2 regions of the Pelomonas sp. SE-A7 genome follow, and region 2 is predicted to be linked to the other one. Evidence: predicted binding sites of a transcription regulator. Region 2 holds the regulator's gene; the other holds the start of a gene.
The links. Region 2 encodes sigma-54, which starts transcription at its own class of promoters, with help from an activator protein. Its sites were predicted from a motif close to TGGCANGNAANCTGCTTT; they were not measured.
Positions count from the first base shown of each region.

Region 1: the regulator sigma-54 is predicted to act here: its motif matches at 1,514-1,531, upstream of glnA (type I glutamate--ammonia ligase).

Region 1 is NZ_JAUASW010000001.1:1,857,777-1,861,277, reverse strand. Features, by position in the region: gene QT382_RS08365 (EI24 domain-containing protein) at 1-585, shown strand, start outside; gene QT382_RS08360 (competence/damage-inducible protein A) at 582-1,379, shown strand; gene glnA (type I glutamate--ammonia ligase) at 1,605-3,020, shown strand; gene QT382_RS08350 (hypothetical protein) at 3,091-3,501, shown strand, end outside.
Region 2 is NZ_JAUASW010000001.1:2,891,603-2,895,103, forward strand. Features, by position in the region: gene lptA (lipopolysaccharide transport periplasmic protein LptA) at 1-29, shown strand, start outside; gene lptB (LPS export ABC transporter ATP-binding protein) at 44-799, shown strand; gene QT382_RS13050 (RNA polymerase factor sigma-54) at 821-2,326, shown strand; gene QT382_RS13055 (THUMP domain-containing class I SAM-dependent RNA methyltransferase) at 2,382-3,501, shown strand, end outside.

The sequences.
Region 1 (3,501 bases), 1.0 Mb from region 2:
GTGCTGCCGGTCATCGTGGTGCTTAGCCTGGTGATGGTGGCGGTGTGCATGACCCAGGCCATCGTCAAGCTGGTCGCCGAGCGCCGCTTTCCGCAACTGGAGCGCAAGCAGGGTGGCAAGCTCTGGCAGGGGCTGGCCATCACCGCCGGCGCGACGCTGCTGGCCCTCGGGGCCCTGCTGTTCAGCCTGCCGTTCTGGCTGATACCGCCGCTGGCCCTGATCCTGCCGCCGCTGATCTGGGGCTGGCTCAGCTACAAGGTGTTCAGCTTCGACGTGCTGGCCGAGCATGCCTCGGTAGACGAGCGCCGCACGCTGCTGCGCGAGCACAAGATGCCGCTGCTGGCGATAGGAGTGATCACCGGCTACCTGGGCGCTGCGCCGGCCCTGATCTGGGCCGCCGGCATGATGGCCGTGGTGCTGGCGCCGCTGCTGATCGTCGCCACGGTCTGGCTCTACATGCTGGTGTTCGCCTTCTCGACCGCCTGGTTTGCCCACTATGCCTTGGCCGCCCTGCAGGCCTCGCGGGCAGCGGCCATGCCGCCGCCATCACCCGTTGAATTGCAGCCGCTGGTGCCGCTGGCATGAAACGGATCGGCCTGATCGTCATCGGCGACGAGATCCTGTCCGGCAAGCGCCAGGACAAGCACCTGGCCAAGGTCATCGAGCTGCTGTCGGCGCGTGGCCTGCAGCTCTCCTGGGCTCGCTACCTGGGCGACGAGCGCGAGCAGATCGCGGCCGCCCTGCGCGAGGCCTTTGCCGGTGGCGACATCGTCTTCAGCTGCGGCGGCATTGGTGCCACGCCCGACGACCACACGCGCCAGGCCGCGGCCCTGGCCCTCGGCCGCGAGCTGGTGCTGCATCCCGAGGCGCGCCAGCGCATCTGGCAGCGCAGCGTGGAGATGGCGGCGGAGAAGGGCGAGACGCCCGACCCGGAGCATCCCGACACCCTGCGCCGCTTCAGGATGGGCGAGTTCCCGCAGGGCTGCGAAATCATCGAGAACCCCTTCAACCGCATTCCGGGCTTCTCGGTCGGCGAGGTGCATTTCGTGCCGGGCTTTCCGGTGATGGCCCATCCGATGATCGAGGCGCTGCTGGACGGCCGCTACGCAGCCCTGCACCAGGCGGTTGCGACGCGGGAGCTGTCGCTGATCGTCCAGGGCGCTATGGAGGCAGCGCTGACGCCGCTGATGGAAAGCATCGAGGCAGGCTTCCCCGGCATCAAGGTGTTCAGCCTGCCCAGCGTCGACCATCCGCAATGGGGCCGCCATATCGAGCTGGGCGTCAAGGGCGAGGCCGGCAGCCTGGAGGCGGCCTATGCCGCGCTGAAACAGGGTCTGGCCCAGTTTGGTGCCACGGTAAGCGCCGAAATGGTGCGCTGATCCCCGGCAATGGGCACCATGGCGGTGCGCCTATCCCGGTTGGCGGGTCGGTCGGGCGCATAATCCGCCGCCAAGTCCTTTGTGCACCAGAGAAAGGCGGGCAAGGCGCCCCGAAGCGGCCCCTGTCACGCTACTGGCACGCAATCTGCTTAGTTTCCCGAGGTAGCGCGCCCGCAGGCGCGCTTCGCCGAATACCCACCGAACCCACAGCGCTAGGAGCTATTGATGGCCAAGACCGTCGCCGACGTGATGAAGCTGGTGAAGGAGAACGAAGTCAAGTTCGTCGACTTCCGCTTCACCGATACCCGTGGCAAGGAACAGCACGTGTCCGTGCCCGTTTCCCATTTCGACGAAGACAAGTTCACGTCGGGCCACGCCTTCGACGGTTCGTCGATTGCCGGCTGGAAGGGCATCGAGGCTTCGGACATGCTGCTGATGCCGGATCCGAACACCGCCAACGTCGACCCCTTCTTCGAAGAGCCGACGCTGATCCTGACCTGCGACGTGATCGACCCGACCGACGGCAAGGCCTATGAGCGCGACCCGCGTTCGCTGGCCAAGCGCGCCGAGGCCTACCTGAAGTCCTCGGGCCTGGGCGACACCGCCTACTTCGGTCCGGAACCCGAATTCTTCATCTTTGACTCGGTGCGCTGGGGCAACGACATGTCCGGCTCGTTCTTCAAGATCGACTCGGAAGAGGCGGCCTGGAACACCGGCAAGGACTACGAGCACGGCAACAGCGGCTACCGTCCCACCGTCAAGGGCGGCTACTTCCCGGTGCCCCCGGTCGACAGCGGCCAGGACATGCGCTCGGAGATGTGCCTGATCCTGGAACAGATGGGCATCCCGGTCGAGGTGCACCACCACGAGGTCGCCAACGCCGGCCAGATGGAAATCGGCACCAAGTTCAGCTCGCTGGTCCAGCGCGCCGACTGGCTGCAGCTGCAGAAGTACATCATTCAGAACGTCGCCCACGCCTATGGCAAGACCGCGACCTTCATGCCCAAGCCCATCGTCGGCGACAACGGCAGCGGCATGCACGTGCACCAGTCGATCTGGAAGGACGGCAAGAACCTGTTCGCCGGTGACGGCTATGCCGGCCTGAGCGAATTCGCGCTGTACTACATCGGCGGCATCATCAAGCATGCCCGCGCGCTGAACGCGATCACCAACCCCGGCACGAACTCGTACAAGCGCCTGGTTCCTGGTTTCGAAGCCCCGGTCAAGCTGGCCTACTCGGCCAAGAACCGCTCGGCCTCGATCCGCATCCCGTACGTGGCCAACCCCAAGGGCCGCCGCATCGAGGCGCGCTTCCCGGATCCCTCGGCCAACCCGTATCTGTGCTTCGCCGCCCTAATGATGGCCGGCCTGGACGGCGTCGAGAACAAGATCCACCCGGGCGAAGCCGCCACCAAGGACCTGTACCACCTGCCGCCGGAAGAAGACGCGAAGATCCCGACCGTCTGCCACAGCCTGGACCAGGCGCTGGACTACCTGGACAAGGGCCGCTCGTTCCTGACCAAGGGCGGCGTGTTCACCGACAGCTTCATCGATGCCTACATCGACCTGAAGATGCAGGAAGTGACCCGCTTCCGCATGGCCACGCACCCGGTCGAGTTCGACATGTACTACAGCCTGTGATCACTGGCTGATACAGAAGAGGGGACGGTCTTGACCGTCCCTTTTACATTCATGCCCCACAATCCCGCCCATGAGCTTCTACCCGCAAGCTGCCCGGCACCTGCTGCCGGCTCTGCTGCTGACCCTGGCCGGGTCGGCGTCCGCTCAGGGCGTGGTCTACCGCTGCCCCGGTCCGCCGGTGCTCTACACCGACGCGCTGACCGCCAAGGAGGCGCAGGAGAAGGGCTGCCGGACCATCGAAGGCACGCCCATCACCGTGCTGACGCCGGCACGCCGGCCGACGCCTGCGGCCAGCGGCGCCCAGCCGACCACACCGCCGGGTGCCCGGCCGCCCGAAGGCCGCGTCGAGGCACCGCAACAGCGCAACCGCGACAACGAGCGCCGCGCCGTGCTGCAGACCGAACTGCGCGAAGCCGAGTCCCGCCTGTCGGCCACCAAGGCCGAGTACAACAACGGCACGCCCGAGCGGCGCGGCGACGAG
Region 2 (3,501 bases):
TGCAGACCGCTCCGCGCAAGCCCCAATGAGCCTGGAGCAAGCCATGACCGCCGGCCAGCCCAGCCGGCTCGAAGCCGAGGGCCTGCAGAAGACCTACGGCGTGCGCCGCGTGGTCAAGAACGTGCATCTGGCCGTGGACAGCGGCGAGGTCGTCGGCCTGCTGGGGCCCAACGGCGCCGGCAAGACCACCAGCTTCTACATGATCGTGGGCCTGGTGCGCGCCGATGCCGGCGAGATCCGCCTGGACGGCGAAGCGCTGGAGCGCCTGCCCATCCACCGCCGCTCGCGCCTGGGCCTGTCCTACCTGCCACAGGAAGCCTCGATCTTCCGCAAGCTGACGGTGGAGGAGAACATCCGCGCCGTGCTGGAGCTGCAGCAGGACGAGAACGGCAAGCCCTGGACCAAGGCCCGCACCAACGAGATGCTGGACAGCCTCTTGCACGAGCTGTCGATAGAGAAGCTGCGCGACAGCCCGGCGCCGGCCCTGTCCGGTGGCGAGCGGCGGCGCGTCGAGATCGCCCGCGCCCTGGCCACGCAGCCGCGCTTCATCCTGCTGGACGAGCCCTTCGCCGGTGTGGACCCGATCGCGGTGCTGGAGATCCAGCGCATCATCGGCTTCCTGAAGGCGCGCGGCATAGGCGTGCTGATCACCGACCACAACGTCCGCGAGACCCTGGGCATCTGCGACCGCGCCTACATCATCAGCGAGGGCGAGGTGCTGGCCGAAGGCACGCCGGACGAGCTGGTCGCCAATGCCGACGTCCGCAAGGTCTATCTCGGCGAACACTTCCGGATGTAAGGCCGATGGCGCTGCACTGAGATGAAGCCCACCTTACAGGTCCGCCTCAGTCAGCACCTGGCGCTGACGCCCCAGTTGCAGCAGTCGATCCGGCTGCTGCAGCTGTCGACGCTGGAGCTGCACCAGGAGGTGGAGCAGATGCTGGCGCAGAACCCGCTGCTGGAGGCCGACGAGGAGTTCGGCAATGCCGTCACCGCGCCCGAGCTGAGCGAGATCCGCGGCAATGCCGCCGACGAGCCCGATGCCTCGCCCGCCGGTGAAGGCGAGACCAGCGCCGAGATCAAGGCCGAGGACTTCGGCACCACCGAGCGCGACGACTGGGAGAACGGCACCGAGGGCGACGACTTCGACGGCATCCGCGAAACCCCCGGCAGCAGCGCTCCCGCGGGCGACGACGACGGCGAGCGGCCCGAGTCCGAAGGGCCCGGCATCAGCCTGCAGGATCACCTCAAGCAGCAGATGGCCGGCATGTCGCTGAGCGAGGAAGACCGCGCCGCGCTGTTCGTGCTGATCGAATCGCTGGACGAGGACGGCTACCTGGCCGACCCGCTGGAAGAGATCGCCGCCGCCCTGGCCGGCGAGGCGGCCGACGCCGAGGAACTGGACGAGCTGCTGGACCGGCTCAAGGTGGCCCAGCGCTGGCTGCAGAGCATGGAGCCCACCGGCGTCGGTGCCCGCGACCTGTCGGAATGCCTGCTGCTGCAGCTGCGCGCCCGGCCGCGCAGCCAGGTGCAGGTTGTCGCCATCCTGATCTGCAAGAGCCTGCTTGAACACCTCGCCAGGCGCGACCTGCGCAAGCTGATGGCCCTGACCGGCGCCGACGAGCAGCTGCTGCGCGAGGCGCAGGCCCTGATCCAGAGCCTGGAACCCAAGCCGGGCCGGCAGTTCGCGCGGGGCGAGGCGGCGGCCGTCGTGCCCGATGTGATCGTGGTGAAGAGCGGCCGCGGCTTCAAGGTCATGCTCAACCCCGAGGTCGCGCCCAAGCTGCGCATCAACGAGCTCTATGCGCAGGCGCTGCGCCAGACCCGCGGCGGCATCAGTAACAGCCCGCTCGGCGGCCAGCTGCAGGAGGCGCGCTGGTTCATCAAGAACATCCAGCAGCGCTTCGACACCATCCTGCGGGTCTCGCAGGCCATCGTCGAGCGCCAGAAGGGCTTCTTCCAGCATGGCGCGCTGGCGATGAAGCCGCTGGTGCTTAGAGAAATAGCCGACGAGCTGGGCCTGCACGAATCCACCATCTCGCGCGTCACCACGGCCAAGTACATGGCTACGCTGCACGGCACCTTCGAGCTCAAGTACTTTTTCGGCTCGGGCCTCAACACCGAGGCCGGCGGCAATGCCTCCAGCACGGCGGTACGGGCACTGATCAAGCAATTCGTCGATGCCGAGGATCCGAACAAGCCGCTCTCGGACAGCTCGCTGTCGGAGATGCTGGAGGAGCAGGGCATCCAGGTGGCCCGCCGCACGGTGGCCAAGTACCGCGAGGCGCTGAAGATCGCGCCGGCCAATCTGCGCAAGGCGCTGTGAGCCGGGGCCTGGGGGACAATCGGCGCTTCTTTGCCTTGTCTCCTCTGGCCCGCCGATGTCCCGCCCCGAATCCCTAGAACTCTTTGTCTCCTGCCCCGGCGGTGTCGAACCGCTGCTGGAGGCCGAGCTGCGCGCCCTGTTCCCGCGCGGCCTGCTGGAGCCGCTGCGCGGCGGCGTGGCCGTGCACAAGGCGCCGGCCGAGGTGGTGCTGAGCATCAACCTGGAAAGCCGCCTGGCCCAGCGGGTGCTGGTCGAGCTGATCGAGGGCGGCTACCGGCATGAGGACGACCTCTATGCCCTGGCCCGCAAGGTCGACTGGACGCGCTGGATAGGCCCCAGCGAGACCATCAAGATCGACACCACGGCCCAGCGCTCGCCGCTGCGCAGCCTCAATTTCGCCACGCTGCGCATCAAGGACGCGATCTGCGACACGATCCGCGACGCGACCGGCGAGCGGCCCAGCGTGGACACCCGCGAGCCCGACCTGCCCGTGGTGCTGCACCTGAGTGAAGAGCGCGCCGCGCTCTACGTGGACACCTCGGGCGCGCCGCTGTTCAAGCGCGGCTGGCGCCTGGACAAGGGCGATGCCCCGCTGAAAGAGACGCTGGCCGCCGCCATGCTGGCGGCGGCCGGCTGGCAGGGCACGGCCGAGACCGGCGGCGCCCTGCACGACCCCTGCTGCGGCTCCGGCACCATTCCCATCGAGGCGGCCCAGATCGCCTGCGGCATCGCCCCCGGCCTGCAGCGCCGCTTCGCCTTCGAACGCCAGAAGCCCTTCGCCGCGCTGCGCGCCCGCTGGGCCGAGATGAAGCAGGCCGCAAAGGAACGCATCCATGCGCCGGCCGTGCCCATCTACGCCAGCGACGTGGCCTTCCGCATGGTCGACTTCGCCCGCCGCAATGCCGAGCGGGCCGGCGTGGCCCAGTACATCCAGTTCAACGGCGGCGATGCGCTGGAACGCCCGGCGCCCAAGCTGCCCGCGGGACTGGGCGGCACGCTGATGATGAACCCGCCCTATGGCGAACGGATCGAGGTGCGCGGCAAGGCCGCGGCCGTGCGCGATGCCTCGGGCTCGGAGCAGCGCGACGCAGACGACGACTTCTTCCCCCGCCTCGCCTCGCACTGGAAGCATGGCTACACCAGCAACGAGGCCGGCTGGACCGCCTGGATGCTGA